Regions from separate parts of the Dongia soli genome, predicted to be linked through region 3. Evidence: riboswitches for the same ligand, from Rfam matches in the RefSeq annotation. Region 3 holds a riboswitch; each other region holds the start of a gene.
The links. Region 3 has a riboswitch for cobalamin ahead of metE (5-methyltetrahydropteroyltriglutamate--homocysteine S-methyltransferase). Riboswitches for the same ligand answer to the same signal wherever they lie in the genome.

Region 1 (9,604 bases), on a different contig from region 3:
GCTGATGAGCGGGGTCGGCGTCGCCGCACGGGCGCAAGACGATGCATCCTCACCCGGCGCATCTTCACCCGGTGGAGCCTCACCGAGCGCCACCTCACCCGGCGCGACCAATGCCGGGACTGTCGAGGGAAGCGGTGAGACGGAAAGTGCGGGTAGCGCCAATACCGCCAGCAATGCCGGCGATGACTGGCCCTGCGCACAGCGGCTGCAGCCGGAATTGTCGGTCGGCGCCATGTGGAGCGGTCCCGATCCGACCGAGGCGGCGGATACCTGGCGCAAGGATTCCGCCGTCGAGGCGGTGGTTGCGCAGGTCGCACCGCGCCGCATGCCGCAGCAGGAGGCGGTCGATGCCCTCCACCGCTTCGCCGCCGGCTATGACAAGGACCGGGCCGCGGTCATGACCAAGGTATTTGCCGGCCTGTTCGAGACCCTGAATGACGAACGGGGCGCCATCATTCGCGGTATCCGGCATTTCAACCAGCGCCAGCAGAAACTGGCCGACCGTATCCAGGCGGGGATGAAGATCTTGGACGGGCTCGACCCGGCCTCGACCGATCTCAAGATCGCCGAACAGCGCCAGGCAGTGCAGGAGCAGGTGAGCTGGGATTCCCGCATCTTCGATGACCGCGAGAAGCTGCTGCCGTTGGTGTGCGACCAACCCGTGGTGCTGGAACGGCGCCTCTTTGCCTTGTCCAAGGCCGTTGAGACGGAAATCAAGGGTCAGAAGTAAGGATAGGGACCGAAGCTCCGTATCGATGATTCAATTCCCCCTCTAGGTACATTCGCTTAGACGCGATGTCGGCGGATTCGAGTTAAATGGATTTGCGCGCTATGCGGGTAATACGACCCCCTATGGCCGCGCCAAGGCGGCATAAGCGGCCATCATGGGGGGCAGGGAATTGGCTGACCTGGAGCTGGCGAGGAATCCCGAGCGCTTTCGCGCGCTGAAACCGGATTGGGATGATTTGTGGCAGCGCAGCGAAAATGCCGGCGCCTTCCAAAGCTTCGATAGTTGCTTGAAGATCTGGGAGACGATTGCGGCACCGGCAGGGCGAAAGCTCTGCTGCGTGCTCGGCTGGGATGAGGGCCGCTTGATTGCTGTCTGGCCGCTCGTCATCTATCGCCGACATCTGTGGATTTATCTCCGTCCACTTGAAATCAATGATGCCGAATGCTCAAGCGCGTTGATCGATGATGCGGTCGATCAAACGCAATGGATCGCCGCCGCGTGGGAGATATTGCGCCGCCAATCCGGTGCGGATATCGCCATATTGCCTCATTTCAAGCAGGCCTCCGCACTCGCCGGAATTTTGCAGCGCCACCACTTCGAAGAGGAAGCGGGGGTTGCGGTTCACGTCCCCTTGCGCGCTGAAAGCGCCTGGGAGAGCTATTACGCCTCACTCAGCAAAAGCCATCGGCGCGATCATGCGAAGTCGGCGCGGCGTTTGTCCGAACTTGGCCAGATCGACGTAAAGGTGGTTGAGCCCGGCGATCGTCGCGGCCCGCTCTTGATCGATTGGCTGTTGGCGCAAAAGCGGGCTTGGGCGGAGCGCGTCAATAAAAAGGGCGCCTGGCTGTACGCACAGGGTTTCCGTGATTTCCTGGTGGCCTATCACGCCGATGAGGAGGCCTCGCCGGCATGTCAACTCATGGAGTTGACATTGAACGGCGAACCGCTCGCCGTGCAGCTTTATTTTTGCGGCAAGGTCATTCTGCACGCCGTGATCGCCGGTTTCGATATGCGTTACCAGAAGCAGTCGCCCGGCGTTCTGCTGAACCAACATTTGCTGCGCTGGGCGATGCAGCGCCGGCTCGACTGTTATCTCGGCCTTGGTGCCGAGCAGAACAAAAAGTTCTGGAGCCGCAATGAAGTCGTTGAGATCAAAAGCTACCGCATTTCAGTCAGCTGGTGGGGGCGTGCGGCCACCTGGCTTCGATCGATGAAGCAACGGAACGGCGGCGAAAAATTGCCAAGCGAGTCTTGAGACGGCGGCGGCCGTTTCGGACCCGTATGATCGTTAACACAAGGCGCAGGACTGGAATCTCCGCGGCATGATTTCAATTCCCATCCAGGTCATCTGCGCGGTGCGACATCTTCCGATGTCACCTCGTCTTCCGATACAACCGCATCAGCAAGATTGCGACGCGGTTATGCAACCTGTTATGCTGCGGCCAATCAGACAATGAGCGGCCTTGGGGGCGGGGGAATTGGCTGAACTGGAGCTGGTGAAGAGTCCTGAACGCTTTCGCGTGCTGAAACCGTATTGGGACGATTTGTGGCAGCGCTGTGAGAATGCCGGCGCGTTTCAAAGTTTCGATATCTGCCTGAAGATCTGGGAAGCGATTGCGGCGCCGGCCGGTCGAAAGCTGTGCTGCGTTCTCGGCTGGGATCAGGGGCGCCTGATCGCGGTCTGGCCGCTGGTCACGCAGCGCAAGCTGCTATGGACTTATCTGCGGCCCCTCGAAGCTTATGATGCCGAATGCGCGAGCGCCTTGCTCGATGACGCAATCGACCACGCTCAATGGATCGCGACGGCATGGGCGGCATTGCGACACCAATCCGGCGCCGATATCGCGATACTGCCCCATCTCGAATTGACGTCGCCGATGCAGGCGATCCTGTCAGGCCATCGATTCGAAGAGGAACCCGGTGTTGCCGTCCACGTTCCTTTGCGGGATGAAAGCGGGTGGGAAAGCTATTACGCCTCACTCGGTAAAAGCCATCGTCGTACCCACGCGAAATCAGTGCGGCGTTTGGCTGAGCTCGGCCATATCGAGGCGGAGGTGGTCGAACCTGGCGATCACCGCGGTCCCGCCCTGATCGATTGGCTGCTGGTGCAAAAGCGCATCTGGGCGGAGCGCAACAACAAAAAGGGGCCCTGGCTTTATGCGCGCAGTTTTCGCGACTTCCTGGTCAGCTATCATGCAGACCGCCAGGCCAAACCGGCCTGCCGGCTGATGCTGCTGACATTGAATGGCGAACCGCTTGTCGTGCAGGTGTACTTTTGCGGCCAGCGTACATTGCATGGAATGATCGGGGGATTCGACCCCCGTTACCAGAAACAATCCCCTGGCATCCTGGCGAACGAACATTTGTTGCGCTGGGCCATGGAGCGTCACCTCGACTGCTATCTCGGTCTCGGCGCGGAGCCCAATAAGACGTTCTGGAGCCGCAATCGGGTCACGGAGGTGCGGAGCTATCGCATATCCCTGTCATGGCGCGGCGATGCAGCCAACTGGCTGAGGGCGCTGAAACAGCGGAAGAGTAGCGCAAAATGGGTGAACCCCGTGCCCGAGCCGGAGTCGCAGGAAATAGGTGGAGCAATGGGACGCTCAGAGGCCAGACCCTGACGCCGCCGCGTTGACAGGCAGGCTCGATCGCCGATATCTTGCCGGAAGATGGTTCCCCGACGGCTGAAGTCCAGGGGATTAATAGGGAACACGGTGCGGACGACCCAAAAGGGGCCAAGACCGTGGCTGCCCCCGCAACTGTAAGCGGATAGCCTGCTGCCATCCATGACCACTGGTTCGGGTAACCGGGAAGGTCGGCAAGCAGGCGGTGACCCGCGAGCCAGGAGACCTGCCATCGGCGTTCGGTCGCTCTGCCATGAGCGGGAGCGGGACGGGGTGGTCCGAAACTGGTGATAGCCCTGTTTGTTCTCCGATCTGGCACGGGACGATCGACGCTTCTGTAACCCACGGCACTTTCGCGCGAAGGCCGAACCAGGAGCATCATCATGCAGATCAATTCTTCGACTCTGACTCATACCGTCCAAAACCAGACTGCGATCGGCAGCACCTCCAAGGCCGACGCGAAGCTTGGCATCTTCTGCGCTGCCTTCCTTGGCGTGGCGCTGATCTGGGGAGTGGGTTTCTCCCATATCAACGTTTTCCATAACGCCGCCCACGACACCCGGCATTCGAACGCTTTCCCCTGCCACTAAGACGGCCATCGGGGGCCGTTATCTCGGGGAACGTCCATGGATACATTTCGTCGTTTATTGATCACCGCCGTCCTGGCGGGAGTGATCGCGGGTGTCTTCGTCACCGTCGTGCATCAGATCGCGACCATTCCGGTCATCTTGAAAGCCGAAGTCTTCGAAAAGGCGGCGGAGACGGCACCGGCTGTTGGTAATTCCGCAACGGCCGATGGCTCTGCCATGTCCACCACCGAACATGATCACGCCACCGGCGAGGCGCATGAACATGATGAGGGCGGCTGGGAGCCGAGCGATGGGCTGCAGCGTAATGCCTTCACTGCCGCCGCCGATATCCTGACCGGCATCGGCTTTGCGCTGCTGCTGGCCGCCGCCTATGCGGCGCGGGGGACTGAGATGGATTGGCGCAAGGGTCTGTTCTGGGGTCTCGCCGGCTTCGCCGTCTTCACACTCGCGCCAAGTCTCGGCCTGCCGCCGGAAGTGCCGGGCACCGAAGCTGCCCCTCTGATGCAGCGTCAGGTCTGGTGGGTCGCGACGGTGGCGCTGACCGGTGGCGGCTTGGCGCTGATCTTCCTCACCCGCCAGATCCTCTGGTCGGTGCTGGGTGTCGCGATGATCGTGCTGCCGCATGCCTATGGTGCGCCGCAGCCGGTGGAACACCACAGCGCCGCGCCGGAAGCGCTAGCCCACAGCTTCATCGTCGCCGCGACGATGACCAGCCTGCTCTTCTGGGTGGCGCTGGGGATCCTGACGGGCTTCTTCTTCAAGCGTCAGTTCAAGGCCGCCTGACAGGCGCGCTGTTTCCAAAAGAAAGCCGCCATTCGGGATCCGGGTGGCGGCTTTATATCTGCGCTCGTCAAGGCTAAAGGCGTTCGTACGCCATGCGCTCGCTGAGAATGTTCTGCAAGATCAAGGATTTATCCCGATATGCGGAAGCCATATCTGGCCTCAGGCATTGGATGAGCCCGCAGATTGCGGGATCGACAGACCGGAAGCGGCCGAGCGTGCTTAAATCTGATTGGTTGGTGATAAACCTCAAAAGGTACATTTAACTCTATGATATTGTTGTATCTTCGTGCTTAAAATTGTCGTTCCGAGCGAGCGGATGAAGCCGCTCGGCAGTTAAAGCAACGCGATAACTGATACAATTATCGGCCGGCAGGGGCGGTGCTGCCGGCTTGCCGCAAAGCAAAGGCCTTTGCCGGCTGTCGGGTATGTCGTCCAGCAAAGCGGACAGGCTCCGAAGAAATGGCATCATCGCGGCACCACTGGCTCACGACGGGCCTGAGGTGGCAGCGATTGCGCGGAATCGGCGGACTCTGGCGGGCGGCGGAGATTTGGCAGATAGGCGTCGCACCAGGCCCGCTGCTTCGGGCCAAGGCCGCCGCTCCGCTCTCCATCGGGTGCCTTTCTGTGTTCCTGCATCTTCGCTCCTCTAGCCTAATCGTTGCGGTCAAGTTCGCGTTCATAGATCCGCTGGTCGCGGTTCCAATCGGCAATCAGATTTTCATTGGCCGTGTCCTCGGCCAGGCAGCGCAGGGATTGGAAGCTCCCGGCCGGGCCGATGCCACCGACGCGGTCGATATCATCGACGATGCAGGCAAGCTCGCCGTCTTCATCGGTGACATAGACATCCGCCTCATCGATCCGCCAGCGCCGGCCGTCGCGATAAAACCCCACATGGATGCGGATGCCGTGGAGGCAGACGGTCAGATGCGACATGGCGGCTCGTCGTCGTTGCATTGCTTATTTTGCAACTATATCGCGACAGTTGTTTTTAAGTCAACAAATTTGAATGGTCTGCGATCGCCGGGATTTTCAATCGCACGGGCAGAATGGATGGCTTGTTCGGTGGGAGAAGGGAAGAGGGACGGGGCCTCAGTTGCCGGCGCGCAGCTGGCGGAGGCTTCCTTTCGGCCAGTGAATGTCGTTGATCTTCCATGTCTGGCCGATCTTAACGAGATCCAGCCTGATCGTTACCGGCTGGTCCTGGTTCCTGAAACTCACCTTGGCGGTGGTCTTCTTGGTGGCGGCGTCATCGACATCGATGGTCAGATCGCTGAGCTGCCAATCCTGCGCATCGACGAAGGGATCACCATCCAGTTCCGGCACATCGCCTTTCGCCTGGGCAGCGCGGCTGTCCTCCGCCAGTTTGCGGGCAAGTTCCGGCGTGAAGTAATAGTTAAGGTCGTCGTCGGTGCTCAGGGCGACTCCTTCGGGATCAATGCCCTGATAATGGGCATAAATCGATTCCAGGAAAGCGCGGGCACTTTGCCCGGCAGTGAAGCCCGGCGTCGCCAACAGGATGCTTGCAAGCAGCAGGGCGGGCAACAGCAGCGCGGTGCGGGAAAACGGTGCAAAAGAGTATTTAGGAAAGAAACCGAAGCCAGGGCGCATCCTCTTCTCTCCGTCTCCGCCTGTGACACCGGTCTTAACGTAGCAACCAGCCGGAGCGGTATCAACCGGGCGGGCTGTGACTGCTGTCACCCAATTCCACCGACGCCTGCGGGTAATCGACTTTCGTCTTAAGGATGTTTATTCGAAAGCGGGGTTTTGCAAGCAGGGGGTGAAAAATGACGCAAGACAAATTGCTGACACAGGTGAAGTCGGTTCTCGTGATCCACGATCGGCCGGAATCGTTCAGTGCCGCGCTCCAGGCACGCTTCCCCGATATCGCTTTCACCTATGTCACGTCGCTGGATGATCTGCCAGCGCAATTCGCCGCGGCAAATCCCTGAGCGGTGTTTTCGATCTCCCAGCCGCATTTTCCCGGCCAGCCCCAGCGGATCGCGGCGGCGCATCCGACGGTGCGATGGCTGCATGTTGGCGGTTCCGGCTATGAGCAATTCCTGCCTTGGCCGCGCCAGGATCTCGTCGTCAGCAACAGCGCCGGCGTGCTGGCGCGTTACCTGGGTGAGACGGTGATTGGCGGCATGCTTGCCCTTAACGGCAAATTCCTCACCTATTTCCATCAGCAGCGCCGGCATGAATGGCGGCAGCATGCCTTCCGCTCGTTGTCGGAACAGACCCTTCTGATCGTCGGCCTTGGCGCGATCGGCAGCCATGTCGCGCATTTCGCCAAGACGCTCGGCATGCGGGTACTGGCGATCCGCCGCCAGCAGCAGCCCCACCCTCATGTCGATGAGATGCATCCGCCAGAAAATCTGCCGGAACTGCTCGCCCGTGCCGATGTCGTCAGCCTGCATGTGCGGCTCAATGACGAGACGCGGCATCTGATGAACCGGCAGATGTTGGCGGCCTGCAAGCCGGGCGCCTTGCTGATCAATACCGCGCGTGGCGAGGTGGTGGATGAAGCGGCGCTGATCGAAGCTTTGCGCAGCGGCCACATCGCCGGGGCTTATCTCGATGTCTTCGAACGCGAGCCACTGCCGCAGGACAGCCCGCTCTGGGATATGCCCAATGTGCTGATCACGCCCCATGTCGCCGATCTGGTGATCGGCTGGGACCGCATCTTCGCCAATTTCTTCGCTGAGAATCTCGAACGCTGGCAGCGGGGGGAAGAATTGCAGAACCGCGTGCCGGTCGGCTGAGGAGCGCGGTACACCCACACATTCCGGAGTCAGCCGCTGGACACCGTGGCCCTATCTTTCAAAAAGCTGTCGCCTCGACTCATGCTCTCTCTTATCGCCGCTTTAATGACAGCATCTGGTCGCGTGCGTTCTCGATGATCTGATCCCTTGCCAGTGCCACGCGACATTACGGGTGAGATCCATCACAGATCGTCGGGGCCAGATGCGCTATAACCGGTGCATGCTCACGTAGCAGGACAGTTACTTGCTGGTGGGCCGACTGAGGACCAGGCGTTTAGCCATCGCTCGATGGTACGGTTAAATTGCTAATCTCGGTGGTGTCTTAATCCCAGGCCGGTGCGCATCTTCTCGCTGCGACCAGCGACCGGCGCAATTCGCAGCAACTTCAAAACCCTTCTTGCACAGTTTTATGCGGGTGATCGTCAGCCTGCTCTCTTCATCCGATCGTCAGCGAAAAAAATTCACGGAGATGGTGATGTCGCATTCTTTCATAGGCCAGCAAGCCGTCGTGGTCGGTGCCGGCATGGGCGGCTTGGCAGCCGCGATGGCGCTTGCCAATCATTTCGAGCAGGTGATCGTGCTGGAGCGCGACGAGCTGCCGCCAGGTCCGAAGCCGCGAACCGGGACGCCCCAGGACAAGCAACTCCATGGCCTGCTGGCGGGCGGCCTGCGCGCCCTGGGTGCGTTGCTGCCTGGCATCGTGGACGATTTGCGCCGCGCCGGTGCCGTCCGCATCAATGCAGGGCGCGATATTCGATACGAATTTCCCGACTGCGACCCGATGCCGAAGCCGGATCGCGATTACGACATGTACTTGCTGACACGTCCGCTGCTGGAATTCACGGTGCGCCAACGCGTCGCGCAGAAAGGCAATGTCATCTTCCGGCAAAATTGCCGCGTCCTCGACATCCTGCCGGCAAGCGCGGGTAACGACGCATCCGGCGTCCGGTACGAAACCGATGACCACATGCAGCACCGGCTGACGGCGGACCTGGTGGTGGATGCCTCGTCGAGCGGAACGCTGACCCGCGATTTCCTTCGCTCCAGCGGGCGCATGCTGCCCGAGGAAACCGTCATCGGTGTCGATATCGGCTATGCCACCGCGATCTATACGCTGCCCAAGGATGCCATGCCCGACTGGAAAGCCGTAATCACGCTTCCGGTGGCCCCGGACAGCAGCCGTTCCGGTTATTTCTTCCGCATGGAAAATGGCCGTTGGATATTGGGACTCAATGGCCGGCATGATGACAAGCCGCCCGCCGATCCGGAGGGGTTCCTTGAATACGTCCGGAGCTTGCGGACACCCACCATCTATAACGTCATCAAGCAGGCAAAGCTGGAAGGAAAGATCCAGCGCTTCGGGCTGCAACAGAGCATCTGGCGGCATTTCGATCGTCTCGGCGCTTTTCCGCGCGGGCTGCTCCCGATCGGCGATGCGATCTGCCGTTTCAATCCCATTTATGGCCAGGGTATGAGCGTCGCCTGCCAGGAGGCGCAGCTTCTCGATGAGCTATTGCGCGATCGGGCGCGGGACGCAGATCCGCTGGACGGGCTGGGAGAAGCCTTTTTCAAGGCCGCTCAACCGTTGATCCAGGCGCCATGGGACATGTCCGCCGTGCCGGATTTCATCTATCCCGGCACGCGCGGCGAGCGTCCCGCGGATTTCGATGACGCGATCGCTTATTCATCCGGCCTTTACCGGGTCGCCTTCCGCGATCCTGTCGTTCGCCGGTTGATTCTGGAGGTCCAGCAGCTTTTGCAGCCGCCCAGCATCTTGCACGAGCCGGCGCTGATGCAGCGGGTCAAAGCGGAGCTGGCCTGAGCGAGGCGCGTGATCTCGACCGGGATCGGAGACCTGGGCTGACGCAGCTCACTGGAGGTGTCGAGCATCCGCTGCAATTTTCTGTCGTCATCGTAGGTGGACATTCGCGAAATGAAGGAGGCCGCTGACTGAGGCGGCCTCAGCGAAGACCAATGCTAACCACAGCCGATTCTGCGATCTCTCGCGAGCCTTGCTAATCGCTGCCGCGCGGAGTTCGATAATCTTGCGAGCGACCATATCGCAAGGCGGATCGTGGCGATCAACCTGGCCGAGAAAATTTGGAGCTCGATTTC
Region 2 (9,604 bases), on a different contig from region 3:
AGGTCTTCGACCGGCCAGGACGCGGCCGCGGCATCGAGCGTGAGTGCCGGGCGGATATTGGCGAGACCCGCCGACTGGCGCCAGGCATCGATGCTCTGCACCGCCTCGGTGATCGGATCGGAAGGCTGGAAGTCGAGATGCGGCAGCGCCTCGGCGAAATGCACGATATGCTCACCCGACCCGCTGGCGATTTCCAGGACAAGGCCGCGCGGCGGCAGGATCTGGCGCAGCACCGCCAGGATCGGATCGCGGTTGCGGGCAGTGGCGGGATAGTGGAGGCGCTGGTCGTTCATCATGCTGGTGGGGAAATCGGCGAGCGCTCAGTCGGCCAGCATGGCCAGGGCGCCCTGGCGCTCGGCATGTTTCAACTTGAGGAACAGCGCGCGGGCCCGCTTGATATCCGCCGGGGCGCCCGTTTCCGCCGCTTTCGCCAGCGCAACGGTGCAAGCATGCCTGGGACCGCAGATAAAGCCCACGGCTTTGGCTAATCGCCCCATCAGGGCCGGATCTAAGGTGACATCTTCCATGTGCCGAGCATAACGGATGATCGCGCCGAGGCAAGCGGGCCCTTTCAAGCTGTATACCGGACCAGCCGCATCTTGACTCCATTCCTGAATTGCGAGTAATTCTCATTGTCATATCGCCTACCGCCTGCCTCGCCCTCATCATCTGCATATGGGGCTGTCAAGGCGGCTTCGACCATGCAGACGCCGGCCCGTGCGGCTCGGCACTGCCTTCAATAGTCGGCTCGGTGAGAAGACAACGGCGAGGCCGGCATGGTCGGTCCGTGTTGGATCGACGATCTCATCCTGGTCAGTAACGCTCTTGTCGCAGGTCAACATCCTGGCGCCAGCATCCTGATCGGCGGTTGGGCGATGGCTGTGATTGATATCACCGCGATTTCGGCGCCCTTGCCCTCGTCATTGTCGCCCGCGCCATGCGCCGGCGCATCATGCGCGGCTCACCGAACAGTGTGTGGACCACGGCGAGGGTTCGCAGCTAATGACAATTTGGCGACGCTACAGGCAGCGGGTGACAAAGCTGTCTCCTGCATGCACACTGCGTCAGCTTTATCGATTGTCGATGCCGCGCGGGGACGGGCAGTAACGTGCACGGCATGACAGTCGACGTCAGCAAGCCTGTGGCTTTGCTGCGTAGTATCTGTCGCCCTCGGACCTGGTCTATGGGACCGTGCAACGACAGAATCGATCACCACAGCGAGACACATGATGCCCGTCACCGATATGCAACGACATTTCCTCCGGTTTACCGGTATTGCCGGCATTATCGGCGCTATCTGCTGGATCATCGGCGATATGCTGATTGTCGGCAGCCATGCCACGCCCGACGAATATCCGCTGCTGCTCCAACGTTATGCCGGGGCGATCGATTTCGGCGGCTTGTCAAGTATGCTGCCGGCTTCCGAACCGCGTTTGGCGGCCGGCGCGCTGATCGCCAATTTCGCCATTCCCTTTTACCTTGCCGCCTCCTGTCACCTTTATGTGGTGGCGCGGCCGGCGGGCCGGGTGCTGGCCACGCTGGTCTTCCTGCTGATGCTCTGCGGCAATGCCTATTCGCCGCTGGCGCATGGCGCCTTCTATTTCGTCGGCATGGTCTATAAGGCGATGCTGAATGTGCCACAAGAAGCCTATCCGGCCTTCCTGGAGCTGGGGCAGCAATTCAACAGGGTCCTGCTGATCGCCTATCTGGCAGCAGACATCCTGCTGTTCTGCGGCATGGCGCTGCTCGCCGTCATAACGGCGCGCGGCTATAGCCTCTATCCGCGCTGGTTCGCCGCCATCATCAACCCGGTCACCTTGCTGCTCGTCGCCCATGTCCTGCCCCACCTCGCGCCTCATCCGGTGTGCAGCTGGCTCAACGGCGCCGGCATCAACATCGCCTTCCTGCTCGCTTATGGATTGTCGACATTTTATCTGTGGAAAGAACGCGGCGTGCAAAGAGCCTTCACGATTCCGCCGTCGGTGGCAGCATGAAGGGCGTGCCCTCGATCGCGAAGGGGCCGCGCACCATCAGGATGACATTGTCGTCGGTCTTATAGGGTGCTGCCGTCAGATTGCCGACGAGGCGGTCGGGCGGAAAGAGAATCTTGATCTCCGTCATCTCGCTGAGTTCAAGTGCCGCGGCAATCGACGCCATCGGCGGAATGCGCGGGGCGACGATATCGAGCAGCCTTGTCGTCCGATCGCGCTGTTCCCAGACGATCAATGCCTGTTCCGCCGGCAGGAAGCTGAGATGCCAGTCGCGCCGGGCCAGCAGATTGGCGAGAAAGATCGCATGATCATCGCAGAGGCCGAAATGATCCGAGACCGGTCGGCGCCGGTTGAAGAGACCGAGGATCGTCGCACGGTCCTCTTCCCGGCCGATATCCAGCCGTTCGATCCGCAGATCCCCCGCATCACCGGCCGCGACATGGAGCTGGCCGCGGAAATAATGCTCGGTCAGCGGCCGGAAGCCGAAGGGCATATAGAGATCCGGACTGACGGTATAAAGCATCTGGCATTCATAATGGCGATCGGCCTCCGCCAGCATGCGCCGCATCAGGTCGCCGAACAGGCCGCGCCGTCGATAGGCGGGCCGGGTGGCGACCGACTGGATCTGCCCCACCTCCACCCGGCGCCCACCGATCATCATCGGCATCGGCCGCAGCGAGACATTGGCCGCCATGGCCTCGCCGTCGAGATAGGAGAAGGCCCGGTAATCCGGCGGCCAGATATTCAAGGCGCTGAAGGGACCGAGATCGATGCCGAAAATCTCCTGCAGCAGCTCGACCCAGGCCACCCGCTTGGCCGGGTCGGTCAGATCGTCGCAGCGATAGGTGAGGCCCGGATAAGGATGCATGCGCGACAATAACTCAACCACAGCCGGCAGGAAACGCCTCCATGCCACCAACTCTGCCGGCGATGGTCATCGCAGAGCACTAAAAACAAACAAGGTCGTCATCCTCGGGCTTGACCTCAGGATCCATGGGCGAGGCCAAGCGCGGTTGTTACCATGAACCGCAGATCAAGTCCGAGGTGACAACCGGGGCTGATCGGCGCCCTGAGAGACCGGTAAAAAACGGCGAAGGATTTCGCCCTGCCGAGCTTGACACCGCAAGGGTGCCTGAGCATGATCCGCCCCGCTGATGGTTCCCCGACGGCTGAAGTCCAGGGGATTAATAGGGAACACGGTGCGGACGACCCAAAAGGGGCCAAGACCGTGGCTGCCCCCGCAACTGTAAGCGGATAGCCGAGCATCCAAGCGTACCACTGGCGCGAGCCGGGAAGGTCGATGCAAGGCGATAACCCGCGAGCCAGGAGACCTGCCATCGGACGCATCGGCGCCGGCCTTCCACCCCGGAGGCATATGCCTCGATGCGCGATAGAGGGACATGCATCGGAGGGATCATGCATATTATGGAAGGCTATCTGCCGGCCAGTCACTGCATCGGCTGGGCTGCCGCATCCGCACCATTTGTCATTCTCGGCCTGCGCCGCATCGCCCGTGTGGTGCGCGAACATCCGCAGGTGAAGATGCTGCTCGCCGCCTCCGGCGCCTATGTCTTCGTCCTGTCGGCGCTGAAACTGCCATCGGTGACCGGCAGCTGCTCGCATCCGACCGGCACCGGCCTTGCCGCCTCGCTGTTCGGCCCGACCGTCACCACCGTGCTTTCGGCGATCGTGCTGCTGTTCCAGGCGCTGCTGCTGGCTCATGGCGGCCTGACCACGCTCGGCGCCAATATCTTCTCCATGGGCATCGTCGGCCCCTTCGTCGCTTACGGCCTCTATCGCGGCATCCAGGCGATCGGCCTCGGCACCACCATCGCGATCTTCACCGCCGCCACTTTGGGTGATCTTGCCACTTATGTGACGACCTCCTTCCAGCTCGCCATCGCCTTCCCTGATCCGGCAAGCGGCATCATCGGCGCTGCCGCGAAATTCCTCGGCATCTTCGCCGTGACCCAGGTGCCGCTGGCGATCAGCGAAGGCCTGCTGACTGTGGTGGTGTGGAACCTGCTGTCGAAATACAGCAATGGCGAATTGGCGGTCCTCAGCAATATTTCCCGGAAGGCCGCGTGATGATGAAGCGCAATCTCTGGCTGCTCGCCGCCGTCATCGCGCTGGCCGTTGTACCGCTGCTGATCCACGGCAAGGATGCGGAATTCGCCGGTTCCGACAACCAGGCGGAACAAGCGATCACTGCGCTCGATCCCAGTTACAAGCCTTGGGCGGCGCCGCTTTGGGAACCACCGAGCAGCGAGATCGAAAGCCTGCTCTTCGCCTTGCAGGCGGCGATCGGCGCCGGCTTGCTCGGCTATTATTTCGGCCGCCGCCGGGGCTTGGCCGAAGCAGGGGGCTTGGCCGAAGAAGGAAGTCCGGCCAAAGCTGCCAGCAATCCGCAGGATCATGCGGCTCATTGATCGCAACGCCCAGACCAATCGCTGGCGCCGCCTTCCCGCTTTGGAAAAGGCAGCGCTGGCAATCGGCATGATGACCGCCGCCTTGTGCAGTCCGGGCTGGATGGCGCAGGGCGTCGTTCTTGTGAGCTGCGCCGCGCTCTTGCTTTGGGGCGCCCGTATCTCGTGCCGCGACATCCTGCGCAGCGCCAGCGTGCCGGCCGGGTTCATCGCCCTCAGCAGCCTGGCGCAGGTCGTGACCCTGCAGCTCAATAGCGCCTGGCCGGTTCTTGGTCTTTCCGAAGCGGCCCTGCTGCCGGCCGGCTTCATCGCCTTGCGCAGCCTCGCTTGTGTCGCCGCCCTGCTCTTTCTTGCTTTGACCACGCCGCTGACCGACATCCTGCGCTTGCTGCGCCGGGCCGGCATCGGTCCCGAAGCCAGCGATATCGCCCTCATGATGTTCCGCTTCATCTGGCTGACGCTGGATTGCGTCGAAAGCTCCTCGCGATCCCAGGCCAACCGCCTTGGCTATGATGGCTATCGCCGCAGCCTGCGCTCGCTCGGCCTGCTGCTCGCCGCCTTGTTGCCGCGCGTGCTCAACCGGGCTCAGCGCGTGGAAGCCGGTCTGGCGGCGCGCGGCTATGATGGCGAATTGCGCTTCATCGATCTTGAGGAAAAATTATCGCTGGTGCGCCTTGCTGGGACAGCCGCCCTTATCACCACCATCGCCATGATCGGTCGGGTCGGTTACTGATGCTGGAAATCGTTGCGGCCGATTACAGCTATCCCGGCGGGATCGCCGCGGTCTCCGGCATCGGCCTCGCGCTGCAGCCGGGCGAAAAAGTCGCGATCCTGGGCCCGAACGGCGCCGGCAAGACCACGCTCCTCACCTTGCTCAACGGCACGATCCGGCCGGATCGCGGCAGCGTGCGGCTGGATGGACAAGAGATCCGCTACGACAAAGCGGGATTGCGCCATCTGCGCCGGCAGGTCGGCCTGGTGCTGCAGGATCCCGACGACCAGCTTTTCGCCGCCAGCGTCTTCGAGGATGTTTCCTTCGGGCCGCTCAATCTCGGCCTCGCGCCGAACGCGGCGCGCGGCCAGGTCGATGCTGCTTTGGCGGCGATGCGTATCGAGGATCTGCGCGACCGGCCGACCCATATGCTGAGCTTCGGCCAGCGCAAGCGTGTCGCCATTGCCGGCATCGTCGCCATGCAGCCGCGTTATCTGCTGCTGGACGAACCCAGTGCCGGGCTTGATCCGTTCAGCGTCAGTCACCTGATGGCGGCGCTGCGGCGCATTGCCGGCCAGGAGACGGCGATCCTGCTCACCACCCATGACATCGACATGGCCTATGGCTGGGCCGACCGCATCGTCATCTTCGGGGAAGGCCGCATCGCCTGCGACGGCGCGCCGGAGGATATCTTTGCTGATCGGGCCCTGCTGCACCGCCTGCATATGCGCCCACCGCTCATCTGGGAGATCGCCCAGGCGATGCGTGCCGCCGGCATGCTGCCCGCAACCGGTCCCCTGCCCCGGACCCGACGCGATCTCCTCCAGCTCATCGGCCACGAGACAGCGACGATGGACAGGATCGCGGCGGATCTCTCCGTCTAGTGTTAGATGAGCGATGAGTCGAGGCTGCGGTTCAAGCAAAAGCGTCCTGGCCTTGAGCGCGTACTTTGCTGAGCAGGGAAATCAACTCACGGGTGAAAGCGGGGATGTCATCGGGTTTGCGGCTGGTGAGCAGACGCTGGTCCAGCACCGTTTCCTGATCGACCCAATCGGCGCCGGCATTGCGCAGATCGACTTCGAGCGAGGGCCATGATGTCAGGCGCCGGCCCTGCACCGCACCGGCATTGATCAGGGTCCAGGGGCCGTGACAGATCGCGGCCACGGGCTTGCCATCCTTGAAGAAGGCTTTGACGAAGGCGACCGCCTTCACATCCATCCGCAGCGCATCGGGATTGAGCACACCGCCAGGCAAGAGGAGCGCGCTGAACTCCTCGGCCCTGGCCTCGCTGAGCGGGATATCGACGGGCACGCTGTCGCCCCATTCAGTGAAGCGCCAGGCCCGCACCTGGTCGTCCTTGGGCGATACCACCGAGGTCTCGGCGCCGGCCGCATCCAGCGCCTTCCGCGGTTCGGTCAATTCGACTTCCTCGAAGCCATCGGTGACGAGAATGGCGACTTTCAATCCGGTGACATCGGACATGTGGTTGCTCCTTCAATCTTGGTTAGGATGCGATGTCAGGGCGTGAAGACCACCCGCACGCAGCCATCCTGTTTGTGCTTGAAAAGGCCATAGCCTTTCGGACTGTCTTCCAGGGACATGCGATGCGTCGCCAGGAAGGACGGATCGAGCTCACCTTTCTGCACATGGTCCAGGAGACGCGGCAGATAGGCTTGGCCATGCTGTTGCGCGGTGCGCAAGGTCAGCCCCTTGTTCACGATGACGCCCATGGGGAATTTGTCGATCAGCCCATAGACGCCGAGCACCGAGAGGGTGCCGCCTTTGCGGCAGGCCATGATCGCCTCGCGCAAAGCCTGGCCGCGATCGCTTTCCAGGCCCAGCGTCTGCTTGACCCGGTCATAGGCATATTGCGGGCCCGTGCCGTGGGCCTCCATGCCGACCGCATCGATGCAGGCATCGGGCCCGCGCCCCTCGGTCATCTCCTTCAGCACGTCGAGAACGCTGTCCACCGCGGTATAGTCGATGGTTTCCGAGCCTACATGCTGGCGCGCCATCTCCAGGCGCTCGGGGAAGCGGTCGATGCCGATCACCCGTTCCGCCCCCATCAGGAAGGCGCTTTTCTGCGCCATCAGCCCGACGCCGCCGCAGCCCCAGACGGCCACGACATCGCCGGGATGGATGTTGCAGAAATCGGCGCCCATATAGCCGGTCGGCACGGCATCGGACAAGAACACGGCCTGCTCGTCGCCAACGCCGTCGGGCAGCTTGAAGCAGTCGACATCCGCATGGGGCACGCGGATGTATTCGGCATGGCTGCCGGCATAGCCACCAAAGGCGTGGGTGTAGCCATAGATGCCCGCAGTGGGATAGCCGAAGAACGGCTCCTGCAGTTCCGGCTTCGGATGGGTGCAGTCGCAAAGCGAGAAGAGCTTCTGCTGGCAATACCAGCACTGGCCGCAGGAAATGAAGGATGGGACCACGACGCGGTCGCCCTTTGCGACATTGGTGACCTCCGAACCGGCATCGACGATCTCGCCCATGAATTCGTGGCCGATAACATCGCCCACTTGCATGGTCGGCAAGTAGCCGTTGATGAAATGCAGGTCCGAACCGCAAGTCGTGGTCTTGCGGACCTTCACGATCACATCATGAGGATTGACGATCTGCGGGTCCCTGACCGTCTCGACGCGCAGGTCGTTGACACCGTTCCAGCAAAGTGCGCGCATGTATGCCTCCTCCTCAATAGTCGCGCCGGTCAGGATCCCGCCGGGCTGACGGCTGGCGATCGGTGGTCGGGACTTCGCCGGTAAGGACGAGGCTCTTGAAGTAATGGAGCATCTTCGACGCGATCTCCGCGGGGATGACGTTATGCATGATCTTTGCTGCCGCCCGGCCCAGCACGCCGCCCGGCGGGTTCAGCCGCATATGCACTGTGACGACGCTGCCCTGCTTGCCTTTTGCCGGGCGGAAACGGACCGAGCTTTCCTGCAGCGGCGCGGAAGCCTCTTCCGCCTCCCATCGCATCAGCTCGTCGGGGCGATCCTCGACCTGGCGCATATACCATTCGCCGAGCGGCGCCGGCGCCGACCAGCGGGCGCGACCGTCGCCGAGGCTTTCGACTTCGGCGAAATGGCCGATGATCTTCTGGAAATTCTGTGGGTCGCGCCAGCGACGATAAAGCTCATCCACGCTTTTCTCGATCGTCAGCGATCGCTCCACCTCCGGTCCGTGGGCGGAGGCCCCAGCCGTCGCGCCACTCATCCCACCGACCCGCATCTTGGAGCTACGCCTGAGCGCCTGGACCCCGATCACCCCCAGCGCCGCCGCGCCGGCCAGGGCGACCGCGATGCCCACGTTGCCAAGGCCCTTGCCCCTGTTCCCGGCCTGGGTAGAGCCGCGCCGCCGATCCTGTCGGGGCGAAGATTCCCTTGCATAGCCCATTCTTATCTCCTCAGCGGCTCGATGCGGTTGTGTGAGGCGTGACACTGCGCCCGAGTGTCCTGCGGACGCATCAGCAGGACATGATCGGCACTTGGTTCGAACGCAGGGCACAGTAGAAGCTTGGTCGCGCAAGGCCCGTCCGCTTCAAAAAAAAAGAGAACAGGCCAACTGTCCGGTTCATCCGCCAGACATAAGCGCCAACATACGGGCGTGATGATTGTTCCGGCGGGGCGCCGGAATCAGGAGATAATCAAGGACGATTCTTCAGCATTGCCGTCACGCGGCGGAAATGCCCCATCAGCCGCTCTTTGACATCCGCAGCGATGCCGACCCGGTCGATCGCCATCGCCATGCAGGTCAACCAGGCGTCATGCGCCTCGCTGCCGATTTCAACATGGGCATGCATCTCGCGCACATCAGAATGGCCATGCCTCTCGACATAGAGGCGCGGACCGCCGAGAAAACCGGAGAGGAAATTGAATTGTTCGACACGGGAATGGGCGACACCATTGCCGCGCAGATGCAACAGCAGCAGCACATGGCCCGCCGGCTCTTTTTCCACGATGTCGTAGAAGGTCTCGACCAGCCGATTCACGCCTTCGGCGCCGCCCACCAGATCGTAAAGCGAGGTTTTCGCTGAGACCGTCATTTTCCCTTTCCCACCGATTCCCCGGTATGCGATGGCATGGTGAATTCCTGTTCGTCGAACTACTGCACCGGGAGCGGAGCGTAGCAGATCAAAAGCGGCACCGGAAATGCCTTTTTTCGTCGAAAAGGAGGCCGCGCCCTGGAGAGCGCGGCCGCCGTTGCACTTGCCGATTATTATTTGCCGATCGGAATACGCTTCGTCGTGCTCTGCGCTTCGGGCCGCTTGGCGAAGGTAACCGTCAGAATACCGTTCTTGAAAGCCGCCGTGGCCTTTTCCGGATCGATATCGGGGCTGAGCTGGATGGTGCGCTGGAACTGGCCATGCCAGCGTTCGCTGTAGAGCGCGCCTTCGCTTTCCGATTTCCGGTCGCCCTTCAGCGTCAGCGCATTCTGCTGCAGGCTGAGTTCGACATCCTTCTCTTCCA
Region 3 (9,604 bases):
ACCTGGAGGGGACGGGGGACACGCTCGGCCACCTGCTGGAGATCCCGGCGAGCTATTATACGCCGGCGGATGAACGCCTGATCCCGACCGGCGAAATCGCCACGGTCGAGAACACCCCCTTGGACTTCCGGAAAGAACGGCCCGTCCTGCATTCCACCGCAAGCGGGCGCTTTGCCTATGACCACAATTTCGTCATTGGCCGGGCGCCGTCGGCAGAGCCGCGCCTGGCCGCACGCCTCACCGGCCCCGCGACAGGCATCTGCCTGGAAGTGTGGTCTACCGAGCCCGGACTGCAGTTTTACGATGCGGGCAAATTGAATGTTCCGGTGCCAGGTCTCAACGGCGAGATCTATGGTCCGAATGCCGGCTTATGCCTGGAGGCACAGCGTTTTCCCGATGCCATCAATCAACCGAATTTTGGCAATGTCATTCTGAGGCCCGGCGAAACTTACCGTCAGGTCACGGAATACCGATTCTTCCAAGCCTGATAACCTCACCCATTGCTCGCCATCACCCGGGACAACCAGTGATAGGACGCTTTCGGCAGTCGTTCCTGGGTCGCGAAATCCACATAGACCAGGCCGAAGCGGCGTCGCGTTCCCTCCGCCCATTCGAAATTGTCGAGCAGTGACCAGGCGAAGAACCCTTTTAATTGGCAGCCCTGCTGCATGGCTTCCTGCGCCGCCAGCAGATGCCGATGCAAAAAGCTCACACGCCGTGGATCATCGACCTGATTGTTTTGCGGCTTCGGGTCGATATAGCAGGCACCGTTTTCCATGACATAGACCGGCGGGTTGCCGTAATGGCCTTTAAGGTCAGTCAGGATTTCAAACAGGCCAGCCGGTTCCACCGGCCAGCCCATGGCCGTGGTTTCCGTGCCTGCCGGTAAAGGACCGAAATTCGCGCGATCGAGAATGCTATTGGGATCGTCGACCACATGGGCACGGCTGTAATAGTTGATGCCAAGGAAATCGAGCGGCTGATGGATCATGGCCAGATCGTCGTCTTTAATCAAAGGCGCAAAGGCCTCGGCAAGGCCTCCCGGATATTGTCCCAAGATCAGCGGATCGAGATTGGCCCGGTTCCAGAGCGCATCGAAACGGCGCGCGGCTTCTTCATCTGCCGGCCGGGTCGAGGCAGCCCGGACCGGTTGAAGCGAAATGACGGTTCCCAACCGCAAGGACGACCGTTCCGACCGCAAGGCGCCAATGCCCTTGCCCTGGGCCACATTCTGATGATGTTGGGCAGCCAAATAGTTGTTCCAACCGGTTAGCCCCGGCGCATGGCTGCCGATTGCATGTCCGAAAATGGCGTGCACATTGGGTTCGTTGAACATGGCCCAATGCGGGACCCGGTCACCCAGCCGATGCGCGACGATCCTGGCATAATCCGCGTACCAATCGGCAATCGCACGATTGGTCCAACCGCCGAGATCCTGCAAGCCCTGCGGCAGGTCCCAATGATAGAGGCATACCCAAGGCGCAACGCCCTTCTCCAAAAGGGCATCTACCAACCTGTCATAGAAATCCAATCCGCGCTGATTGATCGTGCCTCTGCCACGCGGCAGAACCCGCGGCCACGAAACGGAGAAGCGATACGCCTTGAAGCCTCCTTGGGCCAGCAGGGCAACATCCTCGATATAGCGATGGTAATGGTCGCAAGCGACATCACCGTTCTCGCCAGTCACGATGCGTCCGGGTTGATGGGAGAACGTATCCCAGATACTGGGCCCACGTCCGTCTGCCGTAACCGCGCCCTCGATCTGGTAGGCGGAGGTGGAAGCACCCCACGTGAAATCCGGCGGAAATTGAGGCTCCGGCATGGCTGCCAAGGCTGCCGGCAAACCCGCGAACGGCACCGTCGCCATACCGAGGCTTCCCGCGAGAAACTCCCGTCGCCGCATCTCCCCTCCTCGATCACTTACCCGCTTAGATGGCAATGCTCCGGCGCACAGGCAAGTCTGCACCCATGCGACCTTTTCGCTAATTGCGCAGGAAAGACAGCAAGGTAAAGCGCTGGCCGCGCGTCACTGGCAATGCTTCGTGCAGCAAGGAACAAGAAAAGAGAATGGCACCCCCGGCGGGCGGGCTATAAAGATGATTGCCATATTCCGGGAAGATCAATTCGCCGCCGTCGTAGTCGTCAGTATTGAGGTTGAGCGTCAGGGCAAAGCGCCGATCTTCGGTGCTTGGCGTCTGATTATCGCGGTGGCGGCGGAAATAGTCGTTACGCTCCGCGTCATAGCAAGTGATGATGAAGCGATCAAACTTGAACCGGGTAAAATTGAAAGCCCGGTCCAGTTCAGGCGCGAGGCGTCTGCCAATCACGCCGATTAGCGACCTCAATACAGCCATATCGGTGATCGGGTGATCACGCCGGCTTTTGACCGCTTTATGCACGCGTTCGACCTTGGCGCCGGCGACAAGGGAATTCACTGTTCCCTCTTCATGCCCCAGCACCTCCCAACGCTCAATCAAGGCACGACAGTCTTCGGGCGACAAGACATTGGGCACGATCAAGACTGGCGCGAAATTCGAGAGGCGGCGTCCTTCTTCCGGCACCGGCTCGCGACGCCAACGTTGTAATGACCAGGCGGAAAGATCACCATCACCGGCGAGATCGACAATGCGCTGCTGACGATCGAGCAAAATGGTGACTGGCTTGTTTCCGGCCTTGCCGGTCATCTCGCGTAGCTGCTGGCGGATCTTGCCAGCCGGGTCGGCAAGAATGGTGAAGTCGGCACCCAGCCGCTCAGCCCGAGTGGCGACATCAGCTTCAGATCCCCCCAAAATCGCCATGCGGTCCAGGGCAGCCGCATCATAGTCCTTTGCCGCAGCAGTCAGCTGCCGGATCAATTCGTCATCAGGATCGCAAAATAGCGCGATCGCATTGCCTTTTGCGCGCTCGATGAAGGACCGCACAGCGCCCGATTGATCTGGCAAAAAAAAGTTCGGAAACCGGTCGCCGGCGCATAAAGCGACAGGCGGCAGGAATTGGTAGGCTTCGATCGCCTTTTTTCGCTGCTGATCGGCGATAGGTAAGGAAGTGCCGATTACCGGTTGGTCGTCATGCATTTACTGGCTACTCAACATAGCTGTCATCGCCGCCATCATGCGGTGTTTCAGCCATGAATGCCAGTGCCGGCATATCCGGTTGCAATGAAGCCGGCAAAGCCTCATCGCAACCGGAAGGTCACAGCCAGCCGCGACGACGGAAATACCAGAAGGGCAAGACCGCCGACATGATCATCAGCCCGATCGCGAAGGGGTAGCCGAGGCTCCAGGTCAGCTCCGGCAGAATCTTGAAATTCATGCCATAGATGCTGGCGATCAGGGTCGGCGGCAGGAAGGCTACCGACGCCACCGTGAAAATCTTCACGATGTTGTTCTGTTCGATGTTGATCAGGCCGAGTGTCGCGTCGAGCAGGAAGGTGACCTTGTTGGCCAGGAAATTGCCGTGCTCGGTGATGGAGGCGATATCGCGGGACAGCGTCTTCAGCCGGGCCTGCGGGTTCTTCTTCAGCCGTGACTGGGTGGACAAAAAGAGGGTCAGCCGGTGCAGGCCCAGCAGACTTTCCTTTGCCTTGGTCGCGAGATCCGCCGCACGGCCAAGCTGACGCAAAATGTCCTCGAAATCCTCGCCCGCCGCGCCGGTACGGCGCCCTTTGCGGAAGACGCGCAGCGAGACGGATTCCAGATTGGCCGTCGTCGCCTCCATGATATCGGCGAGCCGGTCGACCACCTGCTCCAATATGCCAAGCAGCACCATGTCCGGGCTGGCCGTCAAGCCGGATACCCGCTCGGCTCGGCGGGCAAAGGCCTGGATCGGCACGGGATTGACATATCGCAACGTGACCAAAGTCGTGCGCGTCAGGATGAAGGTAACCGCCGAAGTTGCCGGCGCCTCCGTCGAAGAATTAAAGAGAACCGGTGCCGTCATGAAGAGCACGCCTTCTTCTTCATAAAGGCGGCTGGACAGCTCGATCTCTTCCATTTCTTCCCGGGTGGGGATTTCCAGGCCGAGGCTCTTCTCCACGGCGGCGATCTCCTCCATCGTCGGGCTCAGCATATCAATCCAGACGGGTACGGGTGCGGCGACGACCGAGGTTTCGGTGCCGGTCGCGGGTGCTGCGTTGCCTTCGCCGCTGGCGCCATCGCGCGCGGCGTCCAACGCCCGGTTGCGGAATTTATTCAGGACCATGGCCCCCTCCTCAACATATTTTGAGCGGAAGGGCGCCTCAGTCGACTGGCGATCAGAGCGGCGTTAGAACCGCTTCAGAGCGACGAGCACGACCGACGCCGTCCCGCGGACGGTTTCGATCAACCTAGATCGACTTCGTGGTTCGTCTTTCATCGCTTCTTTCCGGGAGTCGTGAGGGACACCGCTCCGTCCCAGCTTTTCACAGGGGTGAACCGGTAATCCTTTTGGTTTCCTACGCCTGGGCATTAAAGGAGTCAACTAGGGAAGGTTGTAACGGTTTCATGACAGCCATACGGGCGCCACGCGGCAAGCCCGGCGGCGCCCACCCCCCCTTGGTTTATTCGGCCGGAATGGCCTTCGGCCGCCGGTCGACACCGATCGCTACGTAAGTGAATATCCCCTCAGTCACCTTGATCGGGTCATCGCCGATGCCACGACGTACCCAGCTTTCAATTTTAACCGTAACCGAGGTGTTGCCGACCTTCATTACCTGTGCGTAGCAAGATAGCTCATCCCCGACAAAAACCGGGCGCCGAAAGGTCATGCTGGTCACGGCCACGGTCGCGACACGTCCCTTTGCCCGCCGGATCGCCGCCGTGCTGCCGGCCAAATCCATTTGCGACAACAGCCAGCCACCGAAAATGTCGCCCTGCGGATTGGTATCCGCCGGCATCGCAATCGCTCGCAAGGCAGGCTCGGATGTTGGTAAGGTTTCGACCGGATTTTGATCCGCCATTCTGTAATCCTTATTATCAAGACGCCCTATCGGCGCCTCACTCATATCACGGCCGTATGAAAAAAAACCGCCAGCGAATACTGCTGGCGGTGGGGATCGTTACGCTTGGAGCGGGTTATTGTGCCGCCGTCAATTTGCTCTCTGCGCGGAATTGCCGGGCCGCCGCAACCATGTTGGCCAGAGCCGGCCGAACCTCTTCCCAGCTTCGCGTCTTCAAGCCGCAATCCGGATTGACCCAGAGCTGATCGGCCGACAAATGCTGCGCCGCCTTGGCCAGGAGAGCGAGGATCTCCTCACGGCTCGGGCAACGCGGTGCATGGATGTCATATACGCCAGGTCCGATCTGGTTGGGATAGTGATAGCTTGTGAAGGCTTCCAGCAATTCCATCTTCGATCGCGCAGTCTCGATCGAAATGACGTCAGCATCCATACGGCCAATGGCATCGATAATGTCGTTGAACTCTGAATAGCACATATGCGTGTGGATTTGCGTCCGGTCGGCGACCCCGGACGTGGCGAGACGGAAACAGTCCACGGCCCAGTCGAGATAGGCATTCCAATCGGCACGGCGAAGCGGCAGGCCTTCGCGGATGGCCGGTTCGTCCACCTGGATGATGCCAATGCCATTGGCTTCCAGATCACAAACTTCGTCGCGCAGTGCCAAGGCAATCTGGCGGCAAACTTCGTCGCGTCCCAAATCGTCACGAACGAAGGACCATTGCAGCATCGTGATCGGACCGGTCAGCATGCCCTTGACCGGCCGCTTGGTTTGCGCCTGGGCATAGGTCGTCCAGGCCACTGTCATCGGTTGCGGGCGCGCAACATCGCCGAAGATGATCGGCGGACGGACGCAACGCGAGCCATAGCTTTGCACCCAGCCATGCTTGGTAAAGGCGAAGCCTATCAACTGCTCGCCGAAATATTGCACCATGTCATTGCGCTCGAACTCACCATGGACCAGCACGTCGAGGCCGATTTCTTCCTGCCAGCGAATGGCCGCCTCGGTCTCTTTACGCAAGAAAGCCTCATAATCCGCATCGGAGAGCTGGCCGCGCGCATGGGAAGCCCTGGCCTTGCGGACAGCTTCGGTTTGCGGAAAAGAGCCGATTGTCGTGGTCGGCAGTGCCGGCAGGGATAATTGCGCCTGCTGGAGTCGCCATCTGTCAGCGAACTCGCTCCACCGCCGTCTTTGCGCGGATGTCACATCGGCCAAGCGATCGCGCACTTGGCGATTGCGTGTTTTAGGCGAAGCACGGCGCAGCGCCAAGACGCGCCCCGCTTCTGCCAGTTTATCCTGCGCCCCCTCCCCCGTGCCGCTCAGCACTTGAGCCAGTGCGCCCAGTTCGCCCAGCTTCTGGACGGCAAAAGCCAACCAGGATTTCACATCGGCTTCGAGGTCTTGTTCCAGGTCGAGATCGATCGGCACGTGCAGAAGCGAACAGGACGGGGCGAGGATGAACTTGTCCGCGCCGCGCGCTTCGATCACCGGACGCAGCTTTTGGGCCCACTCCTCTAGATCGTTCCGCCAGACATTGCGCCCGTCGATGATCCCCAGCGACAAGACGAGATCGGCGGGAGCCATCGCCGTGACGAGCTCGAGTTGTTCGGGTCCACGGACGAGATCGAGATGCAGACCCGCTATGGGCAGGCGCAAGATGGTGGAAAGATTGTCGTCAAGACCGCCGAAATAAGTGGTCAGCATGATTTTGAGTTTCGGCGCCACCGCCGTGAGCTGGTCATAAGCCGTGCGGAAAGCGGTACGCGACCGGTCGTCGAGGTCGAGAACCAAGGCTGGCTCATCAATCTGCACCCAGTCCGCTCCCGCAACGGCCAAATGGCGCAAGATTTCCGCATAAACCGGCAGCAGCTCGGGCAGGAGGATCAAAGGATCGAAGCCCGGCTCCTTGCTCTTTGCCAACTTAAGATATGTCACGGGCCCCAGCAGAACCGGCCTCGTTTCGATGCCAAGCGCCTTGGCTTCGAGAAACTCGTCCAGAGGCTTGGTCGATGCCAGGCAGAAAGCCTGATCGCGCGTCAATTCGGGGACCATGTAATGGTAATTGGTGTCGAACCATTTGGTCATTTCCAAGGCCGGCACAGCAGAGGATCCACGCGCCAGCGCGAAATAGGTCTCAAGCGGAACATCGCCACCTTCCCAGCCATAGATATCCGGTATTGCCCCAACCATCACGCTGGCATCCAGCACATGGTCATAGAGCGAGAAATCATTGCTGGGGATATACGTGACGCCTAAAGCCTTTTGCTGCTGCCAATGCGCCGCGCGCAATTGCGCCGCGCTATCCAGCAAAGCCTGGGCATCACTTTTACCGGACCAATAGCTCTCAAGTGCTGTCTTGAGCTCGCGATGCAAGCCAATGCGGGGAAAACCGAGATTAGCGACTTGAATAGACATGAGGACTCCCTCCGCGACCGCCGCTTCAAAGGGACGTACCGGTCGCAGCTATGAATGAGCGAAGTAAAGCTATTCGACGCGGCCGATATATCGGTCGGCACGCTAAGGTGGCGGCATCGAGGCCGGCCGGCCATTCGAAAATCGGTTCGTTGATCCGCTGATGAACATCGGCGCCCTCCAACAAATTGGAAGCATGGGCCGTGCAGACGCATGAAACGATCGGCGCAGGCGAAGCGCCTGCCATCACAAAGCGACTTACCGGGACACCCCGCCCGGCAACGTCTCGTGCACGGCAGGTCTCCTGGCTGACGACTCAACGCTGCTGATCATTTTTCCCCGAGTCCGCCTTCCCAATGCCCATCGGGCCATCGGTGGCATCGACCGATCAAAGCAGCTCATCGCTTACAGTTGCTGGGCAGCTCCGGTTTTCCGGATTCCCTCTTAGCCTCGGCATCAATGTCCGAGGAACCGTGGACAAACCCATGCTACGTCAACCCACCTTCAAGTCAAGGTGAAAATACATAATGACATAAAGATATCTTTATATGATGATGCATATGATCGTGACGGGAGGCTGAATGGACGACATTCTCAAAGGGTTGCGAGCGGCAGCGGAGCCCACGCGGCTGCGGATACTGGGGCTTTGCGCGCATGCCGAACTGACAGTCAGCGACCTCTGTGACGTTCTGGGCCAGTCCCAGCCACGCATCTCCCGGCATTTGAAACTGCTGGTCGAAGCCAATCTCCTGCAGCGGAATCAGGAAGGCCCCTGGGCCTGGTATCGCTTGCCCGAAGGGGGGGCTGGCAGTGAGATCGCCCGGCTGATCGTCGATTTGTTGCCGCCCGAAGATCGCCGCCATTCAATGGACCTAGAGCGTCTGGAATCGATCTCCGAAGGCTGGGCAACGCGCGTTGCTGATTACTTTCGCCAACATGCCGGCGACTGGGAGCATATCAGGGCTCTCCATACCGATCAGGAACGCGTCGACAAGGAGCTGATGGCCGCGCTCTCGGGAAGGCCGATCGCTAGCCTGCTCGATATCGGCACCGGCGCCGGCCATGTGCTGCTGCTGCTGGCCGCTCAAGTGCCGGCCGCGATCGGCATCGACCGCTCGCGCGAGATGCTCCAGGTGGCTAGGCACAATCTCTTTCGTGCCGGCCATCGGCACTGTCAGGTCCGGCAGGCCGATATGATGACCCTCCCCTTCGATAAAGAGAGCTTCGACGCCGTTACCTTGAATATGGTGCTGCATTTTGCTGACCGGCCGGATGCGGTGCTGGGCGAGGCCGCGCGGGTCTTGCGGCCCGGCGGCCAACTGGTCGTCGTCGATTTCGCCACCCACGAGCTCGTGGCGTTGCGAGAAGAACAGGCGCATCGCTGGCTTGGCTTCGGCGATAGCCAGATTGCGGACTGGTATCGCAAGGCAGGGCTGGTACCAAGCCGCCCTCGTCATCTGACCGGTGGCGAACTGACCGTCGTGCTATGGTCCGCCCGGCGCCCGGCAAATGATGCGATCGCAAGCGCTCCAGCATCGCCCAGGAAGCGGAACGCGAAAACCACCAAAACCGCTGCACCGAAAGGGAGGAGTGCATGAACAAAGCGGTCACCTTTTCCATCGAGATATTTCCACCGCGTGACGCCGCCGGATGGAATCAGTTCGACCAGACGCTCACCCGCCTGAAGAAGCTGCAACCCCGTTTCTGTTCCGTAACCTACGGCGCCGGCGGCAGCGCAAGGCGGGGCAGCGACATCGCGTTGGCACATGTCCAGCGACAGACTTCTTTGACCCCGGCGGCGCATCTTACCTGTGTTGCCCTGTCGCGTAACGAGACTCTCGACATCGCACGTCATTGGTGGGCCGAGGGTATCCGACACATCGTTGCCTTGCGCGGCGACATGGCCGAAGCCGGCACGCCCTTTCACCCTCATCCGGCGGGATACAAGTATGCCGCCGAATTGGTCGCAGCGCTGCGCGACCTAGCCGATTTCGAAATTTCGGTCGGTTGCTATCCTGAAATCCATCCGGAGTCGCACGACCGGCTGGCCGACCTCTTCAATCTGAAGCAGAAGTTGAATGCCGGCGCCATAAGGGCAATCTCGCAATTCTTTTTCGAGCCGGAGGTCTTTCTCCGCTTTCGGGATGCCGCTGCCGCCATCGGCATCCACCATCCCCTGGTTCCGGGTATCCTGCCGATCCTCGATTTCAACAAGGCCGCCGGTTTCGCCCGGCGATGCGGCGCCAGCATACCCAAAT

Region 1: linked by a shared signal. The riboswitch ahead of SMD27_RS23365 (CbtB domain-containing protein) and the one ahead of metE (5-methyltetrahydropteroyltriglutamate--homocysteine S-methyltransferase) in region 3 are both predicted to bind cobalamin.
Region 2: linked by a shared signal. The riboswitch ahead of SMD27_RS17215 (energy-coupling factor ABC transporter permease) and the one ahead of metE (5-methyltetrahydropteroyltriglutamate--homocysteine S-methyltransferase) in region 3 are both predicted to bind cobalamin.

What each region holds. Positions count from the first base shown of each region.
Region 1 is NZ_JAXCLW010000014.1:17,591-27,194, reverse strand. Features, by position in the region: gene SMD27_RS23380 (hypothetical protein) at 1-730, shown strand, start outside; gene SMD27_RS23375 (GNAT family N-acetyltransferase) at 900-1,985, shown strand; gene SMD27_RS23370 (GNAT family N-acetyltransferase) at 2,209-3,351, shown strand; cobalamin riboswitch at 3,384-3,602, shown strand; gene SMD27_RS23365 (CbtB domain-containing protein) at 3,738-3,944, shown strand; gene SMD27_RS23360 (CbtA family protein) at 3,981-4,727, shown strand; gene SMD27_RS23355 (hypothetical protein) at 5,379-5,681, opposite strand; gene SMD27_RS23350 (DUF3828 domain-containing protein) at 5,817-6,335, opposite strand; gene SMD27_RS23345 (hypothetical protein) at 6,512-6,676, shown strand; gene SMD27_RS23340 (D-2-hydroxyacid dehydrogenase) at 6,680-7,489, shown strand; gene SMD27_RS23335 (NAD(P)/FAD-dependent oxidoreductase) at 7,965-9,311, shown strand.
Region 2 is NZ_JAXCLW010000005.1:88,726-98,329, reverse strand. Features, by position in the region: gene SMD27_RS17235 (DUF938 domain-containing protein) at 1-296, opposite strand, end outside; gene SMD27_RS17230 (hypothetical protein) at 321-575, opposite strand; gene SMD27_RS17225 (DUF6796 family protein) at 1,227-1,994, shown strand; gene SMD27_RS17220 (GNAT family N-acetyltransferase) at 1,966-2,907, opposite strand; cobalamin riboswitch at 3,130-3,344, shown strand; gene SMD27_RS17215 (energy-coupling factor ABC transporter permease) at 3,408-4,079, shown strand; gene SMD27_RS17210 (energy-coupling factor ABC transporter substrate-binding protein) at 4,079-4,420, shown strand; gene cbiQ (cobalt ECF transporter T component CbiQ) at 4,407-5,150, shown strand; gene SMD27_RS17200 (energy-coupling factor ABC transporter ATP-binding protein) at 5,150-6,013, shown strand; gene SMD27_RS17195 (type 1 glutamine amidotransferase domain-containing protein) at 6,045-6,611, opposite strand; gene SMD27_RS17190 (zinc-dependent alcohol dehydrogenase) at 6,647-7,816, opposite strand; gene SMD27_RS17185 (SRPBCC family protein) at 7,830-8,531, opposite strand; gene SMD27_RS17180 (group II truncated hemoglobin) at 8,782-9,180, opposite strand; gene SMD27_RS17175 (Hsp20/alpha crystallin family protein) at 9,354-9,604, opposite strand, start outside.
Region 3 is NZ_JAXCLW010000002.1:255,043-264,646, reverse strand. Features, by position in the region: gene SMD27_RS07800 (aldose epimerase family protein) at 1-488, shown strand, start outside; gene SMD27_RS07795 (GH1 family beta-glucosidase) at 494-1,903, opposite strand; gene SMD27_RS07790 (2OG-Fe(II) oxygenase) at 1,983-3,074, opposite strand; gene SMD27_RS07785 (magnesium transporter CorA family protein) at 3,193-4,200, opposite strand; gene SMD27_RS07780 (acyl-CoA thioesterase) at 4,538-4,936, opposite strand; gene metE (5-methyltetrahydropteroyltriglutamate--homocysteine S-methyltransferase) at 5,052-7,349, opposite strand; cobalamin riboswitch at 7,624-7,837, opposite strand; gene SMD27_RS07770 (ArsR/SmtB family transcription factor) at 7,928-8,944, shown strand; gene metF (methylenetetrahydrofolate reductase [NAD(P)H]) at 8,941-9,604, shown strand, end outside.